3 regions of the Acidovorax sp. FG48 genome follow, and region 2 is predicted to be linked to each of the others. Evidence: predicted binding sites of a transcription regulator. Region 2 holds the regulator's gene; each other region holds the start of a gene.

Region 1 (10,226 bases), on a different contig from region 2:
GCGTGCGCCGACATCACCAGCGCTGCGGCGCATGCGCCGACCTTCAACCAATGGCGGGGCCATTTCCTGGGAACCATGTTCATGTGTGTCTCCGTGGGGTGGGTGAGTGGGAACGAAAGGAAAGCCAAAACCGAAAACCGTCAGCGCGCGGGGGTGTCATTCGCCGCCGAACACCGCGCCATGGCGCTGCCGCAGCTCGTTCTTCTGTACCTTGCCGGTGCCGCCCAGGGGCAGGCTGTCAACAAACAGCACGTCGTCGGGCAGCCACCACTTGGCCACGCGCTGCGCCAGAAAGTCCAGGATCTGTGCCTTGTCGAGCGACTGGCCGGGCTTGCGCACGATGAAGAGCAGCGGGCGCTCGTCCCACTTGGGGTGCTTGACGCCGATGACCGCCGCCATGGCCACCGCCGGGTGCGCCACGGCAGCGTTCTCCAGGTCGATGGAGCTGATCCACTCGCCGCCCGACTTGATCACGTCCTTGGTGCGGTCACGGATCTGCACCACGCCCTGCGGGTTGATGGTGGCGATGTCGCCCGTAGGGAACCAGCCATCCACCAGCGCCGAGCGCTCGGCCTTGTGGTACCGGTCCACGATCCACTGGCCACGCACCATCAGCTCGCCCTGCGCCACGCCATCGCGCGGCAGGCTGGCGCCGTTTTCATCCACCAGCTTGAGCTCAATGCCGAACACCGACTTGCCCTGCTTGGCGACCAGGGCGTGGCGGTCCTCGGGTGGCAGTTCGGCATCGGCAGCGCCCAGCACGCTCATGGTGGCAATGGCCGTGGTCTCGGTCATGCCCCAGCCGTGGCGCACCTCCACGTCGTACACGTCGTTGAACTTGGCGATCAGCGCCTTGGGCATGGCCGATCCGCCCACGCCCGTGCGCCGCATGGTGGTAAAGCGCAGCCCGTGCTGCTCCACATGCTGGATGAGGCCCATCCAGATGGTGGGCACACCCGCGCTGACGGTGACGCGCTCGGTCTCCATCAGCTCGTACAGGCTGGCCGCATCCAGGCGCGGGCCAGGCAGCACCAGCTTGGCGCCGCCGATCAGCGCTGCATAGGGCAGGCACCAGGCGTTGATGTGGAACATGGGCACCACGGGCAGGATGGTCTCCCGCGCGCTGATGCTGAGCACGCCCGGCATGCAGGCCGACAGGGCGCTGAGCACCAGCGCCCGGTGCGAATACAGCACGCCCTTGGGGTTGCCGGTGGTGCCCGACGTGTAGCACAGCGCCGCGCCAGCCTTCTCATCGCACAGGGGCCAGGTGAAGCGGTCATTCTGGCGGGCCACCAGCGTCTCGTACGCCTCAACCCCGCTGACGCCTTGCAGGTCGATGCTGCCCAGCGTGTCGGCATCACACAGCGCCACCCAGTGCCGCACGCGGGGGCACGACGCCGCAATGGCGCGCACCAGCGGCGCGAACGTGGTGTCGAACAGCACCACCTCGTCGTCGGCGTGGTTGACGATGTAGGCCAGCTGCTCGGGGTGCAGGCGCGGGTTGCAGGTGTGCATGACCATGCCGCTGCCCGACACGGCGTAGTACGCCTCCAGGTGGCGGTGGTTGTTCCAGGCCAGCGACCCCACCACGCTGCCGGGGCGCAGGCCCAGTGCCTGCAGTGCGTTGGCGAGCTGCCGGGCGCGCTGGGCCATGTCGGCAAAGCGGTAACGGTGCAGGCGGCCATCGGTGTCGCGCGAAACGATCTGCTGATCGCCGTACTGGTTCTCGCCATGCTCAAGAATGGCCGAAACCAGTAAAGGCCGGTCCATCATGCTGCCGGGCTGGTGCTGCTGCATTGCCGTTGTCTCCTAGGGATGTGCGCCTTGCTGCATCGCGGCATCCACAGGTTGCCGGTGCAGAGCCTTCTATGTGAGGCTTGCGCATCGTCGCAAACAACGCGGGGCGGGCTTGTCGTCTGCGCGACTGAGGGTGCGCAGCACCACCTTGGTGCGCCGTGGCGCGCGGGGCCCTTAAAGGCCCAGCGCAGCGAAAAGCCCATCCATGCGCGCCTGCACGGCGGCGTCCATGGTCATGGGCCGGCCCCACTCCCGCTGCGTCTCCCCCGGACACTTGTTCGTGGCGTCCATCCCCATCTTGCTGCCCAGGCCGCTGACGGGCGAGGCGAAGTCCAGGTAGTCGATGGGCGTGTGCTCCACCAGCAGGGTGTCGCGCGCCGGGTCCATGCGGGTGGTGATGGCCCAGATCACGTCCTTCCAGTCGCGCACGTCCACGTCGGCATCCACCACCACGATGAACTTGGTGTACATGAACTGGCGCAGGTGGCTCCACACGCCCATCATCACGCGCCGCGCGTGGCCCGCGTAGGCCTTGCGGATACTGACCACGGCCATGCGGTAACTGCAGCCTTCGGGCGGCAGATAAAAGTCCACGATCTCGGGGAACTGCTTTTGCAAGAGCGGGATGAACAGCTCGTTCATCGCCAGGCCCAGCACGGCGGGCTCGTCGGGCGGTTTGCCGGTGTAGGTGCTGTGGTAGATCGCGTCCCGGCGCAGCGTGATGCGGTCCACGGTGAGCACGGGGAACTCGGCGCATTCGTTGTAGTAGCCGGTGTGGTCACCGTACGGCCCTTCCAGCGCGTGCTGCCAGCCGCTTTTGTGGTTGGCATCGGGCTGGATATGGCCTTCGAGAACGATCTCGGCGGTGGCCGGCACCTGCAGCGGCACGCCGAGCGCGGGCGCGACTTCGGTGCGCGCGCCGCGCAGCAGGCCGGCGAACTGGTATTCGCTCAAGCTGTCGGGCACGGGCGTGACGGCGCCCAGCAGCGTGGCGGGGTCGGCCCCCAGCGCCACGGCCACGGGGTAGGGCTGGCCGGGGTGCGCGGCGCAGTGGTCGGCAAAGTCCAGCGCGCCGCCCCGGTGCGCCAGCCAGCGCACGATGACCTGGTTGCGCGAGAGCACCTGCTGGCGATAGATGCCCAGGTTCTGCCGCGCCTTGCGCGGCCCGCGCGTGATGGTGAGGCCCCAGGTGATGAGCGGGGCCACGTCGCCGGGCCAGCAGTGCTGCACGGGCAGGCGGGCGAGATCCACATCCGGCCCTTCCAACACCTCCTGCTGGCAGGGCGCGCCGCGCGCCACGGTGTGCGGCGCCATGTTCCACAGCGTTTTGAGCAACTGGCCCATGCCCAGCATGTCCTTGAAGCCCTTGGGGGCCTCGGGCTCCTTCAACGTGGCCAGCAGCTCGCCCAGAGCGCGCACGCCGCGCAAGTCGGCCACGCCCATGGCGCGCGCCACACGGGCTGTGGTACCAAACAGGTTGGTCAGCACCGGCATGTGGTGGCCCGTGGGCTGCTCGAACAGCAGCGCCGGGCCACCTGCGCGCAGCACGCGGTCGCTGAGCGCGGTCATCTCCAGGTGGGGCGAGACGCTTTCGCCCACGCGGCGCAGGTCGCCCGTGGCTTCGAGCTGGGCCATGAAGTCGCGCAGGTCGCGGTAGGCCATGTCATGTCCAGAATTTGAATGGAATAGGCCGGTAGCGCAGATATTGATTGCCCTAGCAGCTATGAATCAAGGAGCATTCAACTCCAGGCCCTGCCAGCGCGGCGCCAGGTTGTGCGGCACGTCGATAAGGTCGAGCGCGCGCGCCACGCTGTAGTCCACCACTTCGCCCACGGTCTGCGGGCGCAGGTAGAAGGCGGGCAGCGGGGGGCAGATGATGCCGCCCATCTCGGTCACGGCCACCATGTTGCGCAGGTGCGTGAGGTGCAGGGGCGACTCGCGCACCATCAGCACGAGGCGGCGGCGCTCCTTGAGCGCCACATCGGCCGCGCGCGTGAGCAGGTTGTCGGCCAGCCCATGCGCAATGGCGGCCAGCGTGCGCATGGAGCAGGGTGCGACCACCATGGCGTGGCACTGGAACGAGCCGCTGGCAATGGCCGCGCCGACGTTGGCCACGTCGTGTACGCGGTGCGCCAGGGCCTCCACGGTGGGGCGGTCCATGTCGAGCTCGTGCTGCAGGTTGCGCCAGCCGGCGTCAGAGACGACCAGGTGGGTCTCGATGCCCGGCTGGCTGCGCAGCACCTGCAAGAGACGCGCGCCATACACGGCGCCGCTGGCGCCCGAGATCGCGACGATGACGCGGCGAGTGTGGGCAGCATCAGCCATGCGAGGGCTCCATGGCGGCAGAGCGAACCAAGGGCTGTGCGCGCTGGTCGGCCTCCACCTGCTCCAGCACCAGGGCGGCCTGCACGGGGTCGAAGTCTTCGTGCACGCGCTTTTTCACACCGTATTGCTGCAGCTGGTAATGCCGGTCGGCCGCAATGCCGTGGCGCGCGAGGGTGCTTTTGACGCAAACCAGCGGACAGCCGTCGAGCGCGATGATGGGCCGGCCCGAGCGCACGGTCTTCATCAGGTGCGGCACATCGCCGCCCACACCGGCGATGCACGACATCTCGGCCACGCCGCGCCGGTCGAGCTGCAGTGCCACGTGGTTGGCCAGCTGCGCGGCGCTGGAGCAGCCGGAGCAGGAATAGACCAAGGGGTGGTTCTGGGGATGGGTGTCGGTGGTCATGCTCACCCTCCGTTGCGTGGTGTCGGGTCCAGGCGCCGCCGCAGGTGGCCCAGCACCTGGCGCGGCGCCAGCTTGTGGACCCACTGGCGCGGGTCCAGCACGGGCAGCTCGATCGCATCGAGCGCGTTCTTCACCACCAGGCCCAACTCGGTGTCGCCCTCCATCGACAGGCGGCGGCTGAAGAACAGCGTGTCGGGGTCTTGCTGGCGCTGGGCCAGCAGCAAAAAATCATGGGCTGTGGCGCTCAGCGTGACATCGGCCACCTGCGGCGGCACCAGCGGTGCATGGGGGGCGAAGCGCTGGCCCGTCCAGGCAAAGTCGAACGCCACGCGCGCATCGCGCACCTGCACCCGCATCTTCTTGTGCAGCAGCACTTGGCCCACGTCCGCAGGCAGGTGCCGCGCCAGCGCCAGGTTGAGCGCGGTTACCAGCAGCTGCGAGCCGGGGTAGGCGGGCAGGCGCGCCAGCACAGCGCCCACGGGCGCAGGAACGACCAGGGGGAAAGGAAGGGGAGAAGCCGCCATGAGACAGAAGGGCCCTCAGGCCACGTAGAAAAACACGGTGAAAAAGTGGCAGACGCTGCCGCCCAGCACAAACAGGTGCCACAGCCCGTGGCCGTGGCGCACGCGGTCGTCCAGCGCATAGAAGACGATGCCCAGCGTGTAGCAGGCCCCGCCCGCCAGCAGCCAGGCAAACCCGGCCGGCGTGAGCGCTTGCCACAGCGGCACCACGGCCACCAGCGCCAGCCAGCCCATGAGCACGTAGATGACCAGCGACAGCACGCGCGTGCCGCGCGCCCACCAGATCTCTTGCGCAATGCCCAGCAGGGCCAGCCCCCACACCACGCCCAGCAGCGACCAGCCCCAGGCACCGCGCAGCGACACCAGCGCAAACGGCGTGTAGCTGCCCGCGATCAGCAGGTAGATGCTGCAGTGGTCGAGCTTTTGCAGCACGGCCTTGATGGTGCGCCTGCGCACGCTGTGGTACGCGGTGGAGGCGGCGTACAGCGCCACCAGCATGGCGCCGTAGATGCTGAACGCCACCACCTTCCACGGGTCACCCAGGCGCGCCGCCAAGGTGATGAGCACGGCCGTGCCCGCCGTGGCCAGCAAGGCGCCCACCAGGTGGCTGATGCTGTTGAAACGTTCTCCGGGGTACATGGTGTATCTGCCTGATGGTTACGGGTGCATGGAGGGCTGAGCGGCTGCACCGCCCGCCGCGCCTTGCATCCCCTGCTCCAGCCCCGGGCGCCCGAACCAGTAGCCGTTGCAGGGCAGATCGGGCATGAAGGGCTGCATGCGCTCCACAAAGTCGGGGGCGTTTTCTGCGGTGGCCTCGGCCACTGCGGCACGGCGGGCTTCGTCAAATGAATCAATCACCTGCGCCATGTGCTGCGCTTGCGGGCTCAGGCGCACCACGTCCACGCCCCGGGCGCGCATCGCGGCCAGTTCGTTGGCCAGGTTGTAGACACGGGCCGACTGGGTCTGCGTGCCGTTGAGCACCAGAAAGCCTTCGCTCTCGCGCGTGCGCAGCGGCAGGCCGTCGGCATGCTGCAGGCAGCTGAACTGGCAGTCGTCCTTGGGCAGGTTGCGGTGGCGGGCCGTGAAGCAGCGCGCCGAGTAGGCCAGCGGCATGCGGCCGTAGGCAAACACCTCGGTCTCGATGCCGGCGGGCCGCTGCGCCAGCACAGCAGAGAGCGCCTCCTGCGACATTTCGAGCGGCATCACCCAGCGCGTGGCGCCGAGCTGCGCCATCCACTGCAGCGAGTGCGCGTTGTACAGGTTCAGGTGCGGCCCGGCTACAAAGCCCCGCGGCCCGGCGGGCGCACGCGATAGGCAGCCCACGGCCCCCATGTCATTGGCCTCAACCAGAAACTCGCCATTGCCCGTGATCTTGTGCATCACCCCCACGTCGGCGCTGGACTCGATGAGCACCTGGCTGGACAGCACCACCTCCTTGCCCGCGTCCCGCAGCATGCGCGCCAGCGCCAGCCAGTCGGCCAGGCGCAGCTCGTGGCGGCGCGAGCACACCGTCTCGCCCAGGTACACCACGTCCACGGGCGTGGCGGCCATGGCCTCGTAGAAGGCGAACACGGTGTCGCGGGGCCAGTAGTACAGCAGCGGGCCGAGAGCAAGTTTCATGGGGCGACTTCTGGGAGGTTGTCGTTGTGGAGAAGCACTACTTCCACGGGCGGTGGTAGGCACCCAGCGTGTGCTGCTGGCCTTCTGCCACCTGGTCCAGACTGGCCATCCAGCGTGTCTTGGGCGCGTAGCGGTGGGGATAGGCCAGGCACTGGTCCATGGCCTCGCGCCAGACCTGGGTGACCTGCGCCACATAGGCCGGGCTGCGCTGGCGGCCTTCGATCTTGATGGCGCGCACGCCCACCTTCAGCAGCTGGGGCAGCAGCTCCAGCGTGTTGAGGCTGGTGGGCTCTTCGATGGCGTAGTAGTTCTCGTCGTCCCCCACGTCAAAGCGGCCCTTGCACAGCGTGGGGTAGCCCGCGTTCTCGCCGGGTGCATAGCGGTCGATGAGCACACCGTTCAGGCGCGACTCGCGGCCCTGCGGGGTCTCCACCCAGCGCACGGCCTTCGGGGGTGAACACACGCCATGCGTGTTGGGCGATTCGCCCGTCGCGTACGACGACAGCGCACAGCGCCCCTCGACCATCACGCAGAGGCTGCCAAAGCCGAAGACTTCGATCTCGACCGGCGTGCGGTCGATGACCTGGCGCACCTGCTCCATCGACAGCACGCGCGGCAGCACGGCGCGCACGATGCCGAACTGCTCGCGGTAGAAGTTGATGGCCTCGTAGTTGGTGGCAGAGCCCTGCACCGACAGGTGCAACCGCAGCTGGGGATGGTGCTGCACTGCGTATTGCATGAGGCCGGGGTCGGCCAGGATGACGGCGTCCACGCCCAGGTCCACCGCCTTGTCCAGGGCGCTGCGCCACGGCCCCGGGTTCGCCGCCTGCGGGTAAGTGTTGAGTGCCATGAAGACCTTGCAGCCGCGCGCATGGGCATGGCCAATGCCCTGGGCAATGGCCGCCTCGTCGAAGTTGAGGCCCGCAAAGTTGCGCGCATTGGTGGCGTCGCGCAAGCCCAGGTAGACACAGTTGGCGCCGTGGTCCACAGCGGCCTTCAGGGCGGGCAGGCTGCCCGCGGGGCAAACCAGTTCCATGGCAGGGCCAGCCGCCTCGGGCAAGGCGGCGGCCGTCGATTTCAAGGGATCCATCACAAGCATTCAAACGCCGGCCCCGGTGGGGAGCCACAGCACTGGGCGCCACCATACGAGGGGCTCCCCGCGCATCCGCTGATCTTCATCAACGGCAGTGCACAATGCCGGAGCAAAGCAGTCGGGTTTTGATGTGCTCCAGCCTTCCCGGCGTTCCACACTGCCCACCGGCCTTGACTTGCGTCCAGTGCCCTGCGTGCGACATCCATTTCATAAAGACGCCAAAAGGCGCCCTCTGCTGTGAACAAGAACCTATGGTTGCTGGCCCTGTGCCAAGGCCTTTTCCTCACCAACAACGTCGTCTTCATCGCCATCAACGGGCTGGTGGGGCTGCAGCTCGCGCCCTTTGGCTGGATGGCCACGCTGCCGGTGATGGGCTATGTGGTGGGCGGTGCGCTGTCCACGCCCCTGGTGGCCAGGACGCAAATGCGCTGGGGCCGCAAGGTGTCGTTCCAGATCGGGCTGGCCGTGGCAGTCGTGTCGGCCGCGCTGTGTGCCTGGGCCGCGTTCAGCGCCAGCTTCTGGCTGCTGTGCACGGCCACGGTGGTGGCGGGCTACTACAGCGCCAACGGTGGCCTGTACCGTTTTGCGGCCGCCGAACTGGCCAAGCCTGACTACCGCGAAAAGGCCGTGTCGCTGGTGCTGGCCGGTGGCCTGCTGGGCGCCGTGGCAGGTCCCAACCTGGCCAGCGCCACGCGCACGCTGTTCCCGGTGCCGTTTGCGGGCGCCTATATCGCGCTCATCGGCGTGGCACTGTTATCCATGCTGTGCATGACAGCCATCCGGTTCGAAATGCAACCCGTGGTGCTCAACGCTGCGGGCCAACGCGAGCCAGGGCGCCCCCTTTCTGTGCTGATGCGCCAGCCTGCCTTCATCGTGGCCATTGTGGGTGCCGCGCTGGGCTATGGGGTGATGAACCTGCTGATGGCGGCCACGCCGCTGGCCATGCAGGTGTGCGGCTTTGACTTTGATGCCTCGGCACTGGTGCTGGAGTGGCATGTGATCGGCATGTTCGCGCCCGGCTTTGTCACCGGCCACCTCATCAAGCGCTTTGGTGTGCTGCCCATCATGGGCACGGGGGTGTTGCTCAATCTGGCGTGTGTGGCGGTGGCGCTGATGGGCGTGGAGCTGCACCACTTTGGCATTGCGCTGTTCTTCCTGGGCGTGGGCTGGAACTTCCTGTTCACCGGCTCCACCACGCTGGCCATGACGGCCTACCGCCCCGAGGAAAAAGACCGCGCCCAGGCGGCCATCAACTTCTGCGTGTACGCCACGCTGGCGCTGAGCGCGTTCTCGTCGGGCGTGCTGGTCACCACACAGGGCTGGACGCTGCTGAACGCCGGCTCGCTGGTGCCCATTGTGGTGACGGGGCTGGCGCTGGCCTGGCTGGGTCTGCAGCGCCAGCGTGTTTCAAGCGGCGCCTGAAGACCGGCCTACCGCAGCGCCTTCTGCCCGCGCCGTGGTGCGCAGCCACTGTGCAAAGGCCGCCGCCGCAGGGTCTTCCAGGCGCCCCGGCGCCACAAAGAGGCTGTAGCCCCGCGCACCGCTGTCGTGGTGCGGGTGGGCCAGCACCAGCTCGCCCGATTGCAGTTCGCGCTCCACAAAATACCGGGGCACCAGGCCAATACCCAGATCGGCGCGCACCGCCTCCACCAGCATCGAGAACAGATCAAAGCGGTGGCCGCCCAGGGTGTGGGCCGGCACGCGCGCGATGCCCGCGCGGCCCAGCCAGTCGTCCCACGCCCCCAGGCGGGAGCTGAGCTGCAACAGCGGCACAGCCCGGAAGTCGCCGCGCTCTGTCGCACGCCGGTGGCGCGACTGCGGTGCACACACGGCCACGCAGACCTCGGGCATCAGGGGCGCGGGGACCACGCCGGGCCAGGCCGCGTCGTCGTACTGCACGGCCACGTCGAACGGGATCTCCGCCATGTAGATCTGCGTGGGGTACACCTGCAAGTGCAGGCTGCAGCCTTTGTGCTGTGCGAGGAAGGCCGGCAGCCGGGGCAGCAGCCAGCGCTCGGCAAACACCGGCACGCAACCCACCAGCAGGCGCGCGCCATCGGGCCGCTGGGCCATGGCTTCGAGTGTGTGGTTCTGCAGCCGCAGCAGGTCGCCCACGATCTGCGCGTGGTAGCGGCGGCCCACGTCGGTGAGGGTGGAGCCGCGAGCGCCGCGCTGCACCAGCTGCAGGCCCAGCTGACCCTCCAGCAGGCGCAGCTGCTGGCTCACGGCACTGTGGGTAAGGCAAAGTTCTTCGGCCGCCTTGCTCACGCCGTGGTGGCGCGCCACGGCATCAAAAACAAGCAGGGCGCGGGTGCTGGGAATGTGTTTGCGCATGTAAGAAAAACTGTCGGCTGGGCAGATTAAAGCAGAGCCCGGGGGCGGGGTTCGGTCCAACAATTGCATGGCCATCCAGCCCTTCCGGGGTGCCTGCTGCAGCGCTGGACGGGCCGCGCTCCCGCTTTTC
Region 2 (10,226 bases):
GGGAGACAGGTAGTCCAGCGCGTCACGCGGCAGTTGTGCGGGCTTGAGGCTGCGCCGTATGCCCAGTTCAGGGACAGTTTCCAGATCCAGGATCGGCGCCTCTTCCTTGGGCACCCGTGGGTCGTGCACGATGACCTTGGGCCGCAACGGCCGCGACGAGTTGACCGAGGCCACGATGGCATACCGGTCATTGACCAATTGCACGATGGAGCCGGGCGGGTAGACCCCCATCATGCGAATGAAAGCCCCCAGGACCACCGAATCAAAACGGGCCTTGAGCTGGGCAAAGATGACGGAGAGCGCCTCGTGGGGCGTCAGCGCCGTTACTCCCATGGCCGGGTTGCACATGCGGTCGTACTGGTTGACCAGCGCCAGGACCTGGCTCATGCGCCCCAGATCGGGCCCCTTCAGGCGCTGGGGAAAACCACTGCCGTCACACATTTCGTGGTGCCGCGCCACGGCCGTGAGCACTGCATCGGCAAACCCCATGCGTTTGGCCAGGGCAACGGATTCCGCCACGTGGGTCTCGTAGCGTGTCCGCTCCATGGGGATCATGGAAGGGGTGGGCTGGCGCAGATTGGGCGGCAGCTTGAGCTTGCCAATGTCGTGGATCAATGCGGCCACACCCAGATCGTGCAGTTCCTCGCTCTTCATGCCCAGGGACCGCCCCAGCAGCAACGAAATCACCATCACATTGATCGGATGCAATCCGTTGCGCTCGCCCACGCCCTCGGACAGCAGCCGGATGACGGAGTCGCCGTTTTCCAGCAGTTCGGTCACGCATCCAGAGACCAGCGCCTCGCCCTTGGCCCTGGCCTGGTCCGGGTGCTCGGAAACCGTGCGCTCCATGGACTGGTACTGACGGGTGGCTTCTGAGAAACGCTGATTGCAGGCGGCCAAGGCCCGGTTTTGTGCTTCCAGCAGCTCACGGCGACGCTGTGCCTCGGGGTCTACGACAGTGGCCGTCCCAGGCCCGGGCGCATCCAGGCCGTTGGGCGGTGGGGCTGTCATCTCGGGCACGCTCCAGGCAGCAGGCACCAGCTCCTGCAGTTCTGGATCGCTCTTTTTGGGGACGTAACGTACCTCGGTCAACCCCAGCTCGCGCAAGGTGGCGATCTGTTCCGACGACGCCACCCGGAAACTGCTGGTCGGGAACGGATGGTGCATCCAGCCCACGTCGAGCTGGATGTACATGCCGACACGCAATTGGCTGATGTCGATGAGGATGGATGAGTTCACGTCAGGCGCACGATACATGGCGACATCAATGCCACCAATAGTTACGCAGATTATCACCAGTTCCAGTGACGTGGCGAAGAACCGGCAGACCGCGCGGCGATCCGGCAACACTTGGCAGAAATCGGGCCTGACTGGAGCACCGCAATACCTTGGGCTGAGGCATCGCCCCGCTTGGAACCAGCGGGCGATTGGCGGTGACAGGACAAATCAGCGCCGCCCGCTCAGCGGCACCAGAGCGATGGCTTGTAAATGAGATCCATCCACAACGCCCAGGCAGCGACCGCGCACAGCATGGCGCCTGCGGCCCTCGTGCCCCACTGAGCCCGTGCGAGATTCAGGCGGTTGCGAAGGCTGCTCCAAGCCCAGGGGCCACCCACCAGCCAGACCCCGCTGCCCACGGCAAACAGGGCCATGGTCAGGGCCCCCTCCAGCGCCCCTCCACTGAGCGCCGCGACCAACAGGGCCGAGTAGAGCAACCCGCAAGGCATCAGGGCCCACAGAACCCCGGCCGCCATCACGCCGCCTGGCGCCCCGACCAGCGGTCGAACACGCGCCCATACGGAGCGGCCCGCCTGCTCCACCCAGGCAGGCTGCCGGGACTGCACCATCATCATGAGCCCCCAGGCCATGACTGCCACGTGCATCAGCGTCCAGGCGGGACGCAACGCGGTGGTCTGCTGGGTCAGCCATGCCAGACTGTCCATGGCCAAGGCCGCCAATGCACCGGCACTGGCATATCCCACCAGGCGCCCCAAATGAAAGGCCACGGTACGCTGGAGCGCACCGCCACGCGGCGCCCAGCGCACCACCTGCTCAGCACTGTCCTCCGCCGGTGGCGCGCCGCCCTGCCCCACGAGTGCTCCGCAAGGCGCGGAGCACATGGCCAGGCAGTGGGACCCGCCAGCGAGTCCCATGAGCAAAGCAGTCCAGCCGACCGTGGCAAGCATAGGTATCAGATGATGCGCGAAAACCGGGCGCGGTTGCGGTCTGCCTGCAGATAGCGGTCAAAAACCATGGCGATGCCCCGCACGAAGAACCAACCGGTCGCGGTCACTTCAATGCCCTCAGGCCCAACGCGCACCAGCCCTTGCTCCTGCATGCCCTCCAATTGGGCCAACTCCGCCGCGAAATACTGACGGAAGTCGATCAGCCACGCCTGCTCCATCGGCTCGAACAGCAGTTCCCCTTGGCACATCAGGGCCATGATGGCCGCACGGCGTACCAGGTCGTCGCGCGTGAGCGCCAACCCGCGCACTACGGGCAACCGCCCTTGGTCCAGGAAGTCGTAGTACTCATCCAGCGTCTTGGAGTTCTGGCTGTAGGTTGCCCCCACACGGCCAATGGCCGATACGCCCAAGCCGATCAAATCGCAGTCCGGCTGCGTGCTATAGCCCTGGAAGTTGCGGTGCAGGCGCCCCTGGCGCTTGGCCACGGCCAGGGCGTCGGTGGGCAGCGCAAAGTGGTCCATGCCCACGTACACGTATCCAGCATCCATGAAGGCATCGAGCGAGCGCGACAACATGGAAAGCTTGCTCGCGCCCGTGGGCAACTCCGCAGAGATGATGCGGCGCTGTGGCTTGAAACGCTCTGGCAGGTGCGCGTAGGCATACAGCGCGATGCGGTCAGGCCGCAGTTGTGCCACCTGGGCCAGCGTGCGGTCAAAAGACTCGGGCGTCTGGCGCGGCAGGCCGTAGATCAAATCCACATTCACCGAGTCAAAGCCCAACGAACGCGCAGATTCGACCAGCGCAAACACCTGCTCGGCAGGCTGGATGCGGTGCACAGCCTTCTGCACTTCGGCATCAAAGTCCTGTACGCCAAAACTCAGCCGGTTAAAACCCAGCTCAGCCAACAGTGCAAGACGCTCTGCATTAACGGTGCGGGGGTCCACCTCGATCGAGTATTCCCCCCCAGGCGCGAGCGTGAAGCTGCGCTTGAGCATGGCCATCAGCTCTCTCAGGCCCGAATCGGAGAGGAAGGTGGGTGTGCCTCCCCCCAGGTGCAGTTGACTCACCACCTGTCCTACGCCACAGTGCGCGGTGTGCAGGTCGATCTCGCGGCTCAGGTAGCGCAAGTAGACCTCGGCGCGGTCATGGTGCTTGGTGATGATCTTGTTGCAGGCGCAGTAGTAACACAGGGATTCGCAAAACGGGATGTGCACGTACAGGGACAGCGGCATGGCCTTGGCCAGCGTGCCCGAGCGGCGCTGTTGCAGCGCCAGCACATAGTCTTCCTGACCAAACGCCTCCACGAAACGGTCGGCCGTTGGATAGGATGTATAGCGGGGCCCTGGCACGTCAAAGCGGCGCAGAAGGTCTGGCGAAACAGCAGTCATGGGGAAATTTCCTTGCGTACACCTTGACTGTGCCGTAGGCTCTGGGACATGTCCTTGACCTGCATCAAGTGAACCCGCAAGCGATACAGCGACAATTTGATGAAGGTCAGCCGCTTGCCCGCGCTCTGTATTCAGGTTCGTGTACGGCAAGCGCGATATGCTTGACCGCTAACCCAAGCCCATGTGTCTATGAACCCGCTCACCATCAAAGTCGCCTGCTCCAACTGCAACCTTCGCGAGCTGTGCATGCCCGTGGGCTTGAACGAAGAGCAACTGCAGCGCATTGACGAGGTCGTTGCTGTCCGCCGCAAGGTCAAGCGCGGCGGCACGCTGTTTCGCAATGGCGAGTCCTTCACGTCCCTGTATGCCATCCGCACCGGTTTTTTCAAGACCTGTGTAGCCACCGAAGACGGTCGCGACCAGGTCACGGGCTTCCAGATGGCGGGCGAGATCATCGGGCTGGACGGCATCGTGAATGACCACCACACCTGTGACGCAGTGGCCCTGGAAGATGCCGAGGTCTGCGTCATGCCTTTCGACCGCATCGAAGAACTCTCCCGCGAAGTCACGGCCCTGCAGCACCACGTGCACAAGATCATGAGCCGCGAGATCGTGCGCGAACATGGTGTGATGCTGCTGCTGGGCAGCATGCGTGCCGAGGAGCGCCTGGCGGCCTTCTTGCTCAACCTGGTGCAGCGCCTGCATGCACGGGGTTTCTCGCAATCAGAACTGGTGCTGCGCATGACGCGCGAAGAGATCGGAAGCTACCTGGGCCTCAAACTTGAAACAGTGAGCCGCACCTTCTCCAAGTTTGTGGAAGAAGGCATCGTGGAAGTCAAACAGCGCCATGTGCGCATCCTCGACACCGATGCCCTGCGACGCATTGTGAACAGCCAGCAGACCTGCCACTGATTACGGCCCCTCGTCGGCTGAGAGTCGGGGCCGTACCAAAGTCCGCCGGTCCCTTTTAAAACGGCATGCAGCGCATGTCCGCATGAACCGGCGAAAAAGGCTCAGGAGCAAGACGACGATGTCTTGCGGCAATCGTCAGGGCGCTCCCCGTCGGGCACGGGACAGCGGTTGACCTCAAACGGGGACATGGACAGTAGCGTGGTCAATGCGCTGGTGGCCATGGTGATGGCCCAGAACACAAAAAATGCGAGGGTGTACACCCCCTGCCTCGACAGCGCCAGAGGCTGCCCGAACCAGTGCAGGTCCTGGGGGTCCACCATGGCAAAAACCAGCATCTCCAGCACACCCGCCATCAAAAAGGCGGGCCATGCAATCCACATCAGGCGTTGCGTCCACATATAGGTTCTGTCTCCTGGTGCTGCCGGGGTCGCCAGGGTGTGCGACCCTGGGGTTTCAGCGTGGTTGGTCTTGCACAGGGGTGGCCGCATGGTTGCGGGCCTTGAGGGCCGGCGCCAGACTCTTTTCCGGCGCCACCAGTGCCTTGTTGATTTCGATGCCTTGGCGGTAGTAGTCCTCCGCCACCACGGGGTCGGGCCGCGAAATCGCCAGCCACAGCGTCACAAAGCCCGCCACGATCACGATCAGAGGCCCGGCAATCACCAGCCACACATGGCCAAACTTCCACCAGGGTACGGTTGCCGCCGGGGTTGCAATGGCAGGGTTTGAAGACATGGTGCTTTACTCCTCAACAATATCGGTCAAAGTGCGGCCCTGAAGGGCCCCACCGGAATACCGCTCAGCGCGGTACAAGGAACACGGATTTCTCCGTGACATGGGCCGCTGCTCCTACGGCCTGCACATCAAACTGAACGGCGTGCGATCCGGGCGTGGCGGAACCATAAGGAATCTGCAACCGCACGGCCACCCAGCGAGACTCTGCCGCGCCAATGTCCACTTCAGCCTCGGAAGCCACTTCGAGCCCCTCCAGGCCCCGCGCACTGATGCGATAACGCTGCTCGCCCTCGGTGGCATTCATGATCTGCAGCCGGTAAATGTTCTCCAGCTTGCCACCTGCCACGATGCGCGAGAGCGCAGCGCGGTCCCGCACCACATCCACCTTCAGCGGCGTGCGCACCACCAGGCTGGCCAACATGGCCACGCAAAGGGTGACCAGCACAGCGCTGTAGATCAGCACGCGGGGGCGCAGCACGCGGCGCAACATCTGCGACTGGGTCCAGTGCTTGGCCACGCCGTTCTGGGTCGAATAGCGGATGAGCCCACGCGGGTACTGCATCTTGTCCATCACGGTGTTGCAGGCGTCCACACACAGGCCACAGCCGATGCATTCGTACTGCAAGCCCTTGCGGATGTCGATGCCCACGGGACAGACCTGCACACACAGCGAGCAGTCAATGCAATCGCCCAGCCCCTGGGCTTTGTAGTCGATGTTCTTCTTGCGCGGACCACGCTGCTCGCCACGTTCAGGGTCGTAGGTAACGATCAGCGTATCTTTATCAAACATCGCGCTTTGAAAGCGCGCATAAGGGCACATGTACTTGCAGACCTGCTCGCGCATGAAGCCCGCATTGCCATAGGTGGCAAAACCGTAGAACAGCACCCAGAAAATCTGCCAGCTGCCCTGGAACGCCAGCAGCTCGCTGCCCAGCTCTCGAATGGGGACGAAGTACCCCACAAAAGTAAACCCGGTCCACAGGGCCACCGCGATCCACACCACTTGCTTGAAAAACTTCTTGCGGATCTTCTCGAACGTCCAGGGGCCGTTGTCCAGGCGGAGCCGGGCACTGCGATCGCCTTCGATCTTGTGCTCGATCCACATGAACATTTCGGTGTACACCGTCTGCGGGCACGCAAAGCCACACCACAGACGCCCGGCCACTGCGGTGAACAGGAACAGCGACAACGCCGAAATGATCAGAAGGCCGGTGAGGTAGATGAAATCCTGCGGATACAGCACCAGGCCAAAGATGTAGAACCTGCGAGCCCCCAGGTCAAACAGCACCATCTGGCGCTGGCCCCACTCAAACCACGGCAACCCGTAAAACACCAGCTGTGTGAGAAACACCATGCCCCAGCGCCAGCGCGCAAACAGGCCGCTGATGGAGCGCGGGTAGATCTTCTTTTGCGCTTCGTACAGCGAGATGATCTCGCCCGCAGAAGACGCATCTGCCGCGACTGGCGTAATCGGGATGACCTTGCGAGCCGGCTCGCTGGGTGTGCTCATGGTGTCGCTTTGTGAACGGAGATAAGGCGTAAGAGGGGTGCCTTCAAATGGAAACCCGGGCCGTGCGTCTCACGCACCGCCCGGCAGCCAGGTCAGCGTGCAGCCACCTGCTTGTTCGACAGGCCCCACACATAGGCAGAGAGTACGCCGATCTGCGCCTCGGTCAACTTTTCAGCCTGTGCAGGCATCTGGTTGACCTTGCCGTTGTTGATCATGGCGGTGATGGCGGCCTCGCCCCAGCCATGCAGCCAGATGTCATCGGTCAGGTTAGGCGCGCCCAGCGCCTGGTTGCCCTTGCCGTCCATGCCGTGGCAGGCTGCGCAGGCGGCAAACTTGGCCTTGCCCAGCGATGCGCGCAGCGAGTCATGGGGGCTGCCCGACAGACTCAGCACGTAGTGCGACAGGTTACGCACGTCTTCCGGGGAGCCCACTGCGGCTGCCATGGGAGGCATGTTGCCGATGCGGCCCTTCTCCAGCGTCTCGCGGATCTTCTCGGGCGTGCCGCCGTGCAGCCAGTCGTTGTCCGTCAGGTTCGGAAAGCCCTTGCTGCCGCGCGCATCCGAGCCGTGGCACTGTGCGCAGTTGTTCATGAACAAACGCTCGCCAATGGCATGGGCCTGGGGGTCTGCGGCAACGTCTTCAGGCTTCATGGAGGCAAAGCGTGCGTACAGCGGCTCCAGCTCCGTCTTGGCCTTGGCCATTTCGGCTTCGTACTCGCCCTTCTGCGTCCAGTTGAGCTTGCCGGTGAAGCTGCCCAGACCTGGATAGGCGGCCAGGTAGCCCAGGCCAAAGACGATGGTGATGACGAACAGCCACACCCACCAGCGCGGCAGGGGGTTGTTCATCTCGACCAGGTCCTCATCCCAGACGTGGCCAGTTGTATTGTCGGAGGTGGCCACCACCTTCTTGCGGCCCGCCATCCAAAGCAGGATGCCGCAGGCGATGATGCCGACCAGGGTCAGCGTGGTCACAAAGACCGACCAGAAATTGCTGGTGAAGTCACTCATGGGGTGTTCTCGTTCTGGTGAAGGTCAATCTGTCTCGAAAGGCAGCTGGGCTGCCTCGTCGAACCGGGCCTTGTTGCGGCCTCGGTAGGCCCAGACCCAGATGCCAATGAAGCAGGCCATCGATGCCAGGGTGGCGACGATGCGCATGGTGGTGATGTCCATGGGATATCTCCTTTGCTTACTTGAGCGCACGGCCCATGACTTGCAGGTAGGCGATGAGCGCATCCTGCTCCGTCTTGCCCTTGACCTCGCCCGCCGCAGCCGTGATCTGCTCGTCGGTGTAAGGCACGCCCACGGTGCGCAGGGCCTTCATGCGGGGCGCCATCACTGCTGGGTCCACCTGGTTCTTTTCAAGCCAGGGGTATGCGGGCATGTTGGACTCGGGCACCACATCGCGGGGGTTGTTCAGGTGGATGCGATGCCATTCGTCGCTGTACTTGCCACCCACGCGGTGCAGGTCGGGACCCGTGCGCTTGCTACCCCACTGGAAGGGGTGGTCATACACAAATTCGCCCGCCACCGAGTAGTGGCCGTAGCGCAGGGTCTCGGCGCGGAAGGGGCGGATCATCTGCGAGTGGCAGTTGTAGCAACCCTCGCGGATGTAGATGTCGCGGCCTGCCAGCTGCAGGGCGTTGTATGGCTCGACACCCTTGACCGCCTCGGTCGTGGACTTCTGGAAGAAGAGGGGCACGATCTCGACCAGACCGCCAATGGCGATCACGATCAGGATCAGCACGATCATCAGAAAGTTGTTGGTCTCCACCTTTTCATGGGTGAAACCGGTCGAAGCAGATGTGTTGTTGTTAGACATGAATGATCTCCTTCGGACTCAGGCGTGGGCCGTGTTCACTGCAGGAATGGCCACCTTGACCGAACGGCCCGAGATGGCAGTCAGCCACACGTTCCAGGCCATGACCAGCATGCCGCCCAGGTACAGCAGACCACCGGCCACGCGGATCACGTAGAAGGGATAGGTCGCCTTCACGCTTTCCACGAAGGTGTAGGTGAGCGTGCCGTCGGGGTTGACCGCGCGCCACATCAGGCCTTGCATCACGCCGGCAATCCACATGGCGGCGATGTACAGCACGATGCCGATGGTGGCCATCCAGAAGTGCAACTCGATCGCCTTGACGGAGTGCATCTTGTCCTTGCCGAACAGACGGGGCACCAGGTAGTACAGCGAACCCATCGATATCAGGCCCACCCAGCCCAGGGCGCCGGAGTGCACGTGGCCGATGGTCCAGTCGGTGTAATGGCTCAGGGCGTTGACGGTCTTGATGGACATCATCGGGCCCTCGAACGTGGACATGCCGTAGAACGACAGCGACACGATCAGGAAGCGCAGGATGGGATCGTCACGCAGCTTGTGCCATGCACCCGACAGGGTCATGATGCCGTTGATCATGCCGCCCCAGCTGGGAGCCAGCAGGATGAGCGAGAACACCATGCCTACCGATTGCGTCCAGTCAGGCAGCGCGGTGTAGTGCAGGTGGTGTGGGCCGGCCCACATGTAGGTGAAGATCAGCGCCCAGAAGTGCACAATCGACAGGCGATACGAGTACACCGGACGGCCCGCCTGCTTGGGGATGAAGTAGTACATCATGCCCAGGAAGCCAGCGGTCAGGAAGAAGCCCACGGCATTGTGGCCGTACCACCATTGCACCATGGCGTCCTGCACACCGGCGTAGGCCGAGTAGCTCTTCATCATGCCCGCAGGGATGGCTGCGCTGTTCACCAGGTGCAGCAGCGCCACAGCCAGGATGAACGCACCAAAGAACCAGTTGGCCACATAGATGTGCTTGACCTTGCGGGTTCCAATGGTGCCGAAGAACACGATGGCATAGGACACCCAGACCAGCGTGATCAGGATGTCGATGGGCCATTCGAGTTCAGCGTATTCCTTGCCCTGGGTGTAGCCCATGGGCAGGCTGACCACCGCAGCCGCAATGACCAGCACCCAGCCCCAGAAGGTGAATGCGGCCAGAGGACCCGCAAAAAGCCGGACCTGGCAGGTGCGCTGCACCACGTAGTAGCTGGTAGCAAACAGCGCGCTACCGCCAAAACCAAAGATCACCGCATTGGTGTGCAAAGGTCGCAAGCGGCCATAACTCAGCCACGGAATGCCAAAGTTGAGTTCTGGCCAGGCCAACTGGGCGGCGATGATGACGCCCACCAGCATGCCGACCACCCCCACCACCACGGCCAGGATAGAGAACTGCCGCACTACCGTATCGTTGTAGTGCGCAGCATTTGTTTTTGGAAAATCCATCGGGCACCTCTTTGTATTGCAGTAAGAGTTTGTTGCAGTCGCGGCTATCGGGCATTGACACAAGTCAACCGTCTCGGAGAATGCGCTCCCCCTCTTGTTCGACGCTCTCGAACTGCCCGTGGTACACCGCCCACCACAGGCCTCCCAGAATCAGGAGCACCAGCATCACGGACAGAGGAATCAACAAATAAAGGATGTCCATCAGACAGGCTCCAGTGGGGT
Region 3 (10,226 bases), on a different contig from region 2:
TGCTGCACATCCCGGTCGGCAAAGGCGCCATAGTGGTACAGCACCGCCACCAGCGGCTTGGCAAACACCAGCAGCGCCACCATGCAGGGCACCGACAGCACCACCACCAGCCGAAGTCCCCAGTCGAGCATGGCCGAATAGCGTTCGTCGTCGTGCTTGGCTCGGGAACTGGCCAGCTGCGGCATCAGCACCACGCCCAACGCCACACCCAGCAGCGCGGTGGGCAGCTCCATCAGGCGATCGGCATAGGTGATCCAGCTCACGCTGCCGGTGGCCAGGTGCGAGGCAATCTGCGTATTGATGAGCAGCGAGACCTGCGCCACGCTCACCCCCAGCAAGGCGGGCAGCATCAGGCGCGCCACCTTGCGGGTGGTGGGGTCGGCCCAGGCCGCACGGATGGCCGCCCAGCGCACGCCAATACGCGGCAGCAGTCCCAGGCGCAGCAGCGCAGGCACCTGAATGCCCAGTTGCAGCAGGCCGCCCAGCATCACGCCCGCTGCCTGGGCATAGATGGGCTCAATGCCGTGGCGTGCAAACAAGGGAGCGCCCAGCGTGATGGACAGGATAAGGGCAATGTTGAGCAGCACCGGCGACGCGGCGGGCACCGCAAACTTCTTCCAGGTATTGAGAATGCCCCCCGCCAGCGCCACCAGCGACATGAAGCCGATGTAGGGGAACATCCAGCGCGTCATCGTGACGGCGGCATCAAAACCCTGGGGAGACTGCTTCATGCCGCTGGCCATGGCCCACACCATCCAGGGCGCGCCCAGCACACCGGCGATGCACAGCAGCACCAGCGTCCAGGCGAGCAAGGTGCCCACATGGTCGATCAGCGCCTTGGCGCCGTCGTCGCCCTCCTCGGCACGGGTGGCAGCCAGCACCGGCACAAAGGCCTGGCTGAAGGCGCCCTCGCCCAGCACGCGACGGAACAGGTTGGGAATGCGGAACGCCACATTGAAAGCGTCCGTCATGGCACTGACCCCGAAGACGGAGGCCATGAGCAACTCGCGCACCAGCCCCGTGATGCGGGAGACGAGGGTCAACAGGGAAACGGTGGAGGCGGCTTTGAACAGTGACACCGGCGGGAGTGTATGCGCTTGCAGGCACGCACTGGCAGCGGGCCGGGCGGCCCCATGAGGCGGCAGAAGCTTCAAGGGATGATCCTTCATGAGGAAGTGGATCACCCACTGTGAACGGTGCGTGTGAGGCGTGCAGGAAGTGGGTGAGGTGGGTGTGAAGCGTTGTCGCAGTGGCGCAACGAAAGGCTCTGGGCTATAATCGCGGGCTTTGCTGGCATCATCCACAGACCCAAGGAACTAAACAATGGCATCCGCAAAACCCAAGAAGAAGAACCCGCGCCTGGCGTCGGGCCGCAAGCGCGTCCGTCAGGACGTCAAGATCAACGCTGCAAACACCTCGCTGCGTTCCAAATACCGCACCGCTGTCAAGAACGTCGAAAAGGCTGTTCTGGCTGGCGACAAGACCAAGGCGACCGAACTGTTCGCCAAGATGCAAGCCGTGGTGGACACCGTGGCTGACAAGGGCATCTTCCACAAGAACAAGGCTGCTCGCGACAAGAGCCGTCTGTCTGCCAAGGTGAAAGCCCTGGCACCCGCAGCCGCTTAATCAATTCATCGCCTGCCCCGGCAGGCAAACAGCCCGAACGGCACCTGCCGTTCGCCGTTTGTAACGGGTGCGCTGCCAGCAAAAAACGAACAAACCGCCTTCGGGCGGTTTTTTCGTTGGGGGCGCACTTCCTCACGGCAACCGGCTACATTGCCAGGCAATACTCCCCACTCCACGAGGCCCCATGCTCCTGCGTCAGAAGTCAGCGTTGGATGGTTTTGCCTACGAGTTTCTGGATGGCGCCGAGAGCCTGGTGGTGGGTGGATTCCACTATGCGTGGTTTGCGCAGGCCAAAAATGCCCGGTTGCGCGTCTTCAGCGCCGAAGATGCCGTCAAGGGCGACATTCAGATGACCTTGCACGGCCAGTCCTGGAGGGTGCGGCATTGCTACCTGAGTCGGGGGTACGTCAGCGATATCCGCTATACGCTCGAAACCACCGACGAATCCATCCACGCCCAGGCAGACGTTCTGGGCCAAAGCGCTGGTCAGCGCCTGCCGCGCATCGTGATGACGCAGCCAGATGACATCGAGGTCGGAACGTCCGCCGGCTGGCTCACAAAGAACTTCCCCGTCACCCGCCTGTCCACCGGACAACCGCTGGGGTGCATCCGGGAAAGGTCGGCCATCACCTTCAAACGGGAGCTTGTGATCGACTTGCCCGGGATGGAACCAGCGGTGGCCGCGTTCCTTGGCATCGTTGCGCTCATCGTGCGCTATTGAGGGGTGCCAGGACCGCGCTAACTACCGTCGGCGCTCCGGTCCACACGCGCTCAGCGCTTCGGAAGCGGGGGAACGTCGGGCAGCAGGCAGGCCTCGGCCACCTGCAGGTTGTTGTCGCGGGCGAAATTGATCACGAAGTCCCAGGCCATGGGTTCGTGCCCCTGCAGGTCGCGGTGCACCACCACACATTTCACGCCATTGAGCGTGGTGGGAATGCACCAGGGCGAATAGCTCAAGTGGCTGCCCGGCCGGGCTCCACCGGGTCGAAAGCTGCTCATTACCCCGGCCAGCCGCTCGGCCCAGTCGCTGGGACGAAAGGTTTTCCCGTCGTGGGTGATGCCCTGGATGAAGACTTCTTTGGAGGAGGGGGAAACCATCGGGGATTGGAGTGGTAGTGAGGGTTCAGACGCAGGATCACTGCATGCTGCACCGCAGCGCGACATTCTAACTCTTATATAAGAGCTACCCCTCTAATCCCTATGCCAGGCTCCACCAAGCGGGCCAAAGTCGGCTAGCAAGGTGCATTGCAGTGATGCGCAATCGTCAACAGACCGTCGCCCTGCTCCCCCTAGAATCGTGACTCGTTTTTTCGCCACTGCACCGTCTGGAGATTTCCGCATGACCGCTTTCATTGAGGCAGCTTCGCCCCACGTGATGAACACCTATGGCCGCGTACCGATCGCGCTGGCCCGTGGACAAGGCAGCCGCGTGTGGGACGTGAACGGCAAGGAATACCTGGATGGCCTGGGCGGCATTGCCGTGAACACGCTGGGCCACAACCACGCCAAGCTAGTGCCCGCGCTGCAGGACCAGATCACCAAGCTGATCCACACCTCCAACTACTACCACTCGCCCCTGCAGGAGCAACTGGCCACCAAGCTGGTGGAACTGTCGGGCATGCAGAACGTGTTCTTCTGCAACTCGGGCCTGGAGGCCAATGAGGCGGCCCTGAAGATTGCACGCAAGTTCGGCGTGGACAAGGGCATCGCCAAGCCCGAGATTGTGGTGTACGAAAAGGCCTTCCACGGCCGCTCGATTGCCACCATGTCGGCCACCGGCAACCCCAAGATCTACAGCGGCTTCGGCCCGCTGGTCGAGGGCTTCATCCGCGTGCCGCTCAACGACATCGAAGCCATCAAGAAGGCCACCGAAGGCAACCCCAACGTGGTGGCCGTGTTCTTCGAGACCATCCAGGGCGAAGGCGGCATCAACCCCATGCGCGTGGAATACCTGCAGCAGTTGCGCAAGCTGTGCGATGAGCGCGGCTGGCTGATGATGATCGACGAAGTGCAGTGCGGCATGGGCCGCACCGGCAAGTGGTTTGCCCACCAGTGGGCCGGCATCGTGCCCGACGTGATGCCGCTGGCCAAAGGCCTGGGCTCAGGTGTGCCGATTGGCGCGGTGGTGGCGGGCCCCAAAGCCGCCAACGTGCTGCAGCCCGGCAACCACGGCACCACCTTTGGCGGCAACCCGCTGGCCATGCGCGCCGGGGTCGAAACCATTCGCATCATGGAAGAAGACGGCCTGCTGCAAAATGCCACCACGGTGGGTGAGCACCTCAGGGCGGCACTGCAGCGCGAGCTGGGCGGCCTGCCCGGTGTGAAGGAGATCCGGGGCCAGGGCCTGATGCTGGGCATCGAGCTGAACAAGCCCTGCGGCGCCCTGATCGGCCGCGCTGCCGAGGCAGGCCTCTTACTGTCGGTCACGGCCGACAGCGTGATCCGCCTGGTGCCGCCGCTGATCCTCACCACCGCCGAAGCCGACGAAATCGTCGCCAAGCTGACCCCGCTGGTCAAAGCCATCCTGGCTGAATGAAGAATAGCCCCACTGCCATGACGACGCTGAAACATTACCTGCAGTTCACCGACCTCACCGCCGACGAGTACGCCTACCTGTTCGAGCGCGCCGCGCTCATCAAGAAGAAGTTCAAGGCCTACGAAAAGCACCACCCGCTGGTGGACCGCACGCTGGCCATGATCTTTGAGAAGGCCAGCACCCGCACGCGTGTGAGCTTTGAGGCGGGCATGTACCAGCTCGGCGGCAGTGTGGTGCACCTGACCACGGGCGACAGCCAGCTGGGCCGCGCCGAGCCCATCGAGGACAGCGCCAAGGTCATCAGCCGCATGACCGACCTGGTGATGATCCGCACCTACGAGCAAAGCAAGATCGAGCGTTTTGCCGCCAACTCGCGCGTGCCCGTGATCAACGGCCTGACCAACGAGTACCACCCCTGCCAGATCCTGGCGGACATCTTCACCTTTATCGAGCATCGGGGCTCCATCCAAGGCAAGACGGTGGCCTGGGTGGGCGATGGCAACAACATGGCCAACACCTGGCTGCAGGCGGCGTCGCTGCTGGGCTTCAAGGTGCATGTGAGCACGCCACGCGGCTACGAAGTGGACGAGAAATTGGCCGCTGGCGCCCATGGAATCAGCGCTGACAGCTATCAATTCTTTAGCAACCCCATGGAAGCCTGCCGGGGCGCCGACCTGGTCACCACCGATGTGTGGACCAGCATGGGCTACGAAGCCGAGAACGAAGCGCGCAAGAAGGCCTTTGCCGACTGGTGCGTGGACACCGAAATGATGGCTGCGGCCCAACCCGACGCCCTCTTCATGCACTGCCTGCCTGCCCACCGGGGCGAAGAGGTCGAGGCCGACGTGATCGACGGGCCGCAGTCGGTGGTGTGGGACGAAGCGGAAAACAGGATGCACGTGCAGAAGGCACTCATGGAGTACCTTCTGCTCGGCCGTATTGCATGAAATGCAATGCGGTGGCGCGCCAGCGCCAGCAACCTGTTTCGGCGCAGGCTCATGTCCGCGCAGCGGACGTGAAGCAGCCGTAGGCTGCGGGCCGTAGCCATAACACCATGCACCTGCAGAAGGCACTGATGGAGTACCTGCTGCTGGGCAAACTGGCCTGACAGCCCCATGCCCTGGCGCCGCCAGCCCGCCCACAGCGCCGAATTGCTGGTGCACTGGCAGGCCCTGGGCCAAGCGCTGGGGCGCGATACACCCGCCTGGCGCGCCGAGGGCCGGCGCCTGCTGCGCAGCTGGGCCCGCTGGCCCCGCGCCTACCACGACACCACCCACCTTCGGGCCTGCCTGCGGCACCTGCAGGCGCTGCAGGGCCACCAACCCGGCGCGCTCCGCAACCCCCATGCTGTGGCCCTCGCCCTGTGGTACCACGACGCCATCTACTGGCCGTGGAGCGGACACAACGAAGAGCGCAGCGCCGACTGGGCGCGCCAGTTTCTGCTGAGCCAAGGGCAGCCCACCGCACTGGCCGATACCGTGCACAAGCATGTGATGGACACCCGCCACACCCCGGGCCCGCTCACCGGCGATGCGCTGTGGGTGGTGGATATCGACCTTGCCATCCTGGGCCAGAACGCCGCGGTGTACCGCCAGTTCGAACGCAACGTGCGGCGTGAATACTTATTTGTGCGCTGGCCGCGTTATGTGGCGGGGCGCAGTGCGGTGCTGCGAGGGTTTCTGGACCGCCCGCACATCTACGGCACGGACTACTTTGCGCAGCGCTACGAGGCCCAGGCGCGCGCCAACCTGCAACAGGCGCTGAGCGCGCTGGGCCAGGGCCAGCTGTACCAGTAGTTAATTGGAGCCAAAACGGCCTGCAGCGCTAGTGAATCATGCGCTAGCAGCTATACAAAAGATAGCAATCACTGAGAAGCAGATCCACGACGAACAGGCATGGCCACGGGCTTTTCAGCACCTGTATCGGATGGCGCCGCGCAACTGCCGCAGCTGCTGCACCCACCGTCGCTCGCGCCACAGCCCGGCGACTGGACCAGCCCCGGGTGGACCTTGCCCAACCCCTGGCGCCAGCGCCCGGGCAGGTACCGCCAGAGCACATAGAGCGCCGCAGCGAGCACGATCAGACCAACGATGAATTGTTGGGCCATCACAACGTTTCTCCTCAGCCCCCGCCCAGTGCCAAGGCCACGCGGTAGGTCACAAAGCTGGCGGCATACGCCATGGCAAACAGGTACCCCACCATGAGCAGCGGGTAGCGCCAGCCGTTGGTCTCACGCCGCACGGCGGCGATGGTGGAGATGCACTGGGGCGCAAACACATACCAGGCCATCAGCGACAGCGCGGTAGCCAGCGACCACGAGCCCGCGATCAGCGATCCCAGCTGGCTGGCCACCTCGTCACCCGTGGCAGACAGCGCGTACACCGTGCCAAGTGCGCTCACCGCCACCTCGCGCGCCGCCATGCCGGGCACCAGCGCAATGGCGATCTGCCAGTTGAAGCCAATCGGCGCGACGATGACCTCTAGCAGGCGACCCAGCTGGCCGGCCAGGCTGTAAGTGATAGCGGGCTGCGTGGCGCCTTCTGGCGCGCCGGGGTAGGTGGACAGGAACCACAACAACACGGTGACGGCCAGGATAATGCCGCCCACCCGCTTGATGAAAATCACCGCCCGCTCGTACAGCCCATAAGCCAGGCCCCGCACGCTGGGCCAGCGGTACGCGGGCAGCTCCATCATCAGCGGCGTGGCGCGCGTGTCGCTGCGCGCCAGCTTGGCCACTGCGGCCACGGCCATGGCGCTGACGATGCCCGCCACATACAGCGCAAACAGCACCACGCCCTGCAGGTTGAACACCCCCGCCACCGTGCGCTCTGGAATGAAGGCCGCAATCAGCAACGCATACACCGGCAGACGCGCCGAGCAGGTCATGAGCGGGGCGATCATGATGGTCACCAGCCGGTCGCGCCAGTGGGTGATGGAGCGCGTAGCCATCACGCCTGGCACGGCGCAGGCAAAACTCGACAGCAGCGGAATGAACGAGCGGCCCGACAGGCCTACCGTGCCCATCACGCGGTCTAGCAAGAACGCCGCGCGCGGCAGGTAGCCCGAGTCCTCCAGCGCCAGGATGAACAGGAACAGAAACAGGATTTGCGGCAAAAACACCAGCACCCCGCCCGCGCCCGCCAGCACCCCGTCGGTCAGCAGGCTGCGCAAGGGGCCGTCCGCCATGTGGGCGTTGACCAGGGCTGCCAGCCAGCCCACGCCCTCTTCGATCCACGACTTGGGCAGCTCGGCCCAGCTGAACACCGCCTGGAACATCAGGAACAACGTGGCCGCCAGGATCAACAGGCCCCACACCGGGTGCAGCACCACCGCATCGATGCGGTCGTCCGTGCGCAGGCTGACCACCGGCACGCGCACGGCCTGGTCCAGAATGCGCCGCACCTCCTGGTGGGTGCGGATGACGTCGTTTTGCGCCTCCAGATCGCTCGCGTCCAGGCGCGCCGCCGCATCCGGCGCCACCACGGGGCGCTGCAGCTGCTGCAGGTTGGCACCATCCAGCCACTGCACCAGCTCCTGGGCGCCGTTGCCGCGCACGCCCACGGTGGCCAGCACGGGCATGCCCAGCTCGCGCGACAGCGCCTCGCGGTCGATGGCAATGCCCTGGCGCTCGGCCACATCCATCATGTTGAGCACCAGCACCATGGGCAGGCCCAGGGCGCGCGCCTCCAGCACCAGACGCAGGTTCAGGCGCAGGTGGGTGGCATCCGTCACGCACACCAGCACATCAGGTACCGGCTCGCCCGCGCGGCGCCCGCGCACGATGTCGCGGGTGATGGCCTCGTCCACGCTGTGTGCATGCAGGCTGTAGGCGCCCGGCAGGTCCAGCACGCGCACGCGGCGGCCGGCGGCGGTCTGCAGCAGGCCTTCCTTGCGCTCCACCGTCACGCCCGCGTAGTTGGCCACCTTCTGGCGCGCGCCGGTGAGCAGGTTGAACAGCGCGGTCTTGCCGCAATTGGGGTTGCCCAGCAGCGCGATGCGCAGGGGCGCATCGGTTGCGGTGGGCTGCACAGTGGCCTGGGCGTTCATGCCAGCTCCTTGGCAGTCAGGGCGGCATCATCCAGCGGCTGCACCTGCACCATCGAGGCCTCCTGGCGACGCAGCGCAAACGTGGCCTGCCCTACCCGCACCGCGATGGGGTCGCCGCCCCAGCCGCCGCGCGCGACCACCTGCACGGTTTCACCGGGCAGAAAGCCGATCTCCAGCAAGCGCAGCAGCATGCTGTGCTCTTGCGCGTCCTGCGCGGGCAACAAGCCCGTGACCCGGCCCAAGGCGCGGCGCGGCAACTGGTCCAGCCGCAAGGACAGGTTCTGCTGCGTAGGAAGATGCAACCGCGCCGCAGCGCCATCGTCCATGGTTTTCATGGTGACTGGCCTCGATACAAATAATAGTGATTCTCATTCTATCAATATCTGTATCGCAGTGGTCGCCGTCGCAATCTCTCCTTGATGCAGCGCAAGCTGCAGTGGCCCTTGCCCTGCCGGGCAGTCAGTCACATGGCTCCAACCTCTTGCACTCCGCCGTAACGCGGATGGACGTGAGCGTGTTTTCGCCGTCGATGTGCCGGGCAGTGAACTGGACCCAGGCCCCCTGCGGAATGCTGTGCAGCAAGGCAGGGTTGGCCACCCGGAAGGTCTGTGTGGTGAACGGCAGCTTGGCGCGGGGCAGCAGCTTGAGCCGCACATGCGTGGCATTGCTGCCCGCATCCAACTCCACAGACACCAGCCGCGCACGGGTGTAGACCGGAGCCGCAGGGGCGGCACCCTCTACAGCAGCCGAGGCCGCGCCCGCTGGTGCAACGGGCTGGGCGCCTGCCGCACCACACGCGGCGGCCAAGACCAGTGCGGTGGCAACCCCGCAGCCGCGCTGCTCCCAACGGGCAAGCAACCAAGTGACGGCCTGCCCCATCAGAACGCCCACGCGCCCAGCTGGTAGTAGTCAAAACCACTGGTCCGCCCACCCAGGCATTGGGCGAGGAAGTCCTCGGTCTTGCGGTACATGGTGAGGTTGTTGGGCCAGCGCTGGTTGCCGTGGCCGTCCCCTTTGAAGGTGACGTAGTCCACCTCTTTGCCCGCCTTGCGCAGGGCCGCCACCATCCACTCAGACTGCTCCAGCTTCACGCGCGGGTCGTTCACGCCGTGCATGATGAGGATGGGCTTTTGCGCATGCTCAGCCCGGTAGAGGGGCGACTTCGCGTCCATGCGCGCACGGTCTTCCGGCACGGCCGGGTTGCCCACATAGCGGTGCCACCAAGGCAGGCCCAGCTCCCAGTACGGCGGGGCAGCCTCCAGCAGGCGCGCGATGTCCGTCACGCCCACCACATCCACCGCGCAGGCAAACACCTCGGGCGTGAAGGTGGCGCCCACCAGGGCTGAATAGCCGCCGTAGCTGGCACCGTAGATCGCCACGCGCTGCGGGTCGGCCACGCCGCGTTCCACCGCCCAGCGCACGCCGTCCACCAGGTCGTCGTGCATGCGGCCTGCGAACTCGCCCCGGGCTTTTTCCATGTGGTTGCGGCCATAGCCGCTGGAGCCCCGGTAGTTGACCTGCAACACCGCATAGCCCCGGTTGGCCAGAAACTGCTGCATGGCACGGCTGGTGGCGCCATCGCCCCAGCGGTCACGTGCCCACGGGCCGCCATGTACCAGCAGCACGGTGGGCAGCCGCTGCGGCGCTGCCCCCACGGGCAGCGTGAGGTAGCCGTGGATGGTGAGACCATCGCGCGCGGTGTAGGTGATGGGCGCGGTGGGGGCCAGGTCCTTGGCAATCAGGCTCAGGCGGTTCTCGCCCAGAAAGCGGGGCTCGTGCCCATCGCGCAGCAGGTAGCTGCGCGTGCCCCGGTCGGTGGCCACCGCCACCGTGAGCACCTTGTCGGTCTGGTCCAGGCTGGTCACCAGCACCTCTGCAGGCTTGTCGCCGGCCAGCGCAGACAGCCGGGCATCGAGCGCAGGGTCGAACACCTTGCGCGCGGGATAGCCCGGCATGAAATGCGTCAGCAGCGGCTCGCGGGTGCGACGGCTGAGTGTCACGTTGTCCAGGTCCACAT

Evidence for each region. The regulator FNR, encoded in region 2, switches genes on or off when oxygen is low (the NO sensors DNR and NnrR bind a similar motif). The targets are predictions, from matches to a motif close to TTGATNNNNATCAA.
Region 1: the regulator FNR is predicted to act here: its motif matches at 7,838-7,851, upstream of ubiU (ubiquinone anaerobic biosynthesis protein UbiU).
Region 3: the regulator FNR is predicted to act here: its motif matches at 8,626-8,639, upstream of ACODSU_RS21605 (FeoA family protein).

What each region holds. Positions count from the first base shown of each region.
Region 1 is NZ_JBMDJH010000001.1:312,599-322,824, forward strand. Features, by position in the region: gene ACODSU_RS01440 (branched-chain amino acid ABC transporter substrate-binding protein) at 1-83, opposite strand, end outside; gene ACODSU_RS01445 (long-chain-fatty-acid--CoA ligase) at 157-1,797, opposite strand; gene ubiD (4-hydroxy-3-polyprenylbenzoate decarboxylase) at 1,972-3,459, opposite strand; gene ACODSU_RS01455 (UbiX family flavin prenyltransferase) at 3,526-4,122, opposite strand; gene ACODSU_RS01460 (putative zinc-binding protein) at 4,115-4,528, opposite strand; gene ubiT (ubiquinone anaerobic biosynthesis accessory factor UbiT) at 4,531-5,052, opposite strand; gene trhA (PAQR family membrane homeostasis protein TrhA) at 5,068-5,688, opposite strand; gene ACODSU_RS01475 (U32 family peptidase) at 5,707-6,669, opposite strand; gene ubiU (ubiquinone anaerobic biosynthesis protein UbiU) at 6,707-7,759, opposite strand; gene ACODSU_RS01485 (MFS transporter) at 8,000-9,184, shown strand; gene ACODSU_RS01490 (LysR family transcriptional regulator) at 9,170-10,096, opposite strand.
Region 2 is NZ_JBMDJH010000006.1:33,632-43,857, reverse strand. Features, by position in the region: gene ACODSU_RS10615 (cyclic di-GMP phosphodiesterase) at 1-1,257, opposite strand, end outside; gene ACODSU_RS10610 (sulfite exporter TauE/SafE family protein) at 1,461-2,186, opposite strand; gene hemN (oxygen-independent coproporphyrinogen III oxidase) at 2,192-3,574, opposite strand; gene fnr (fumarate/nitrate reduction transcriptional regulator Fnr) at 3,764-4,486, shown strand; gene ACODSU_RS10595 (hypothetical protein) at 4,588-4,884, opposite strand; gene ACODSU_RS10590 (FixH family protein) at 4,940-5,218, opposite strand; gene ccoG (cytochrome c oxidase accessory protein CcoG) at 5,283-6,728, opposite strand; gene ccoP (cytochrome-c oxidase, cbb3-type subunit III) at 6,821-7,735, opposite strand; gene ACODSU_RS10575 (CcoQ/FixQ family Cbb3-type cytochrome c oxidase assembly chaperone) at 7,760-7,897, opposite strand; gene ccoO (cytochrome-c oxidase, cbb3-type subunit II) at 7,914-8,546, opposite strand; gene ccoN (cytochrome-c oxidase, cbb3-type subunit I) at 8,565-10,004, opposite strand; gene ccoS (cbb3-type cytochrome oxidase assembly protein CcoS) at 10,069-10,206, opposite strand; gene ACODSU_RS10555 (heavy metal translocating P-type ATPase) at 10,206-10,226, opposite strand, start outside.
Region 3 is NZ_JBMDJH010000021.1:45,840-56,065, forward strand. Features, by position in the region: gene murJ (murein biosynthesis integral membrane protein MurJ) at 1-1,079, opposite strand, end outside; gene rpsT (30S ribosomal protein S20) at 1,324-1,626, shown strand; gene ACODSU_RS21575 (hypothetical protein) at 1,811-2,347, shown strand; gene ACODSU_RS21580 (DUF3579 domain-containing protein) at 2,398-2,724, opposite strand; gene ACODSU_RS21585 (aspartate aminotransferase family protein) at 2,966-4,162, shown strand; gene argF (ornithine carbamoyltransferase) at 4,180-5,109, shown strand; gene ACODSU_RS21595 (HD domain-containing protein) at 5,278-5,958, shown strand; gene feoB (ferrous iron transporter B) at 6,284-8,209, opposite strand; gene ACODSU_RS21605 (FeoA family protein) at 8,206-8,535, opposite strand; gene ACODSU_RS21610 (hypothetical protein) at 8,669-9,067, opposite strand; gene ACODSU_RS21615 (S9 family peptidase) at 9,088-10,226, opposite strand, start outside.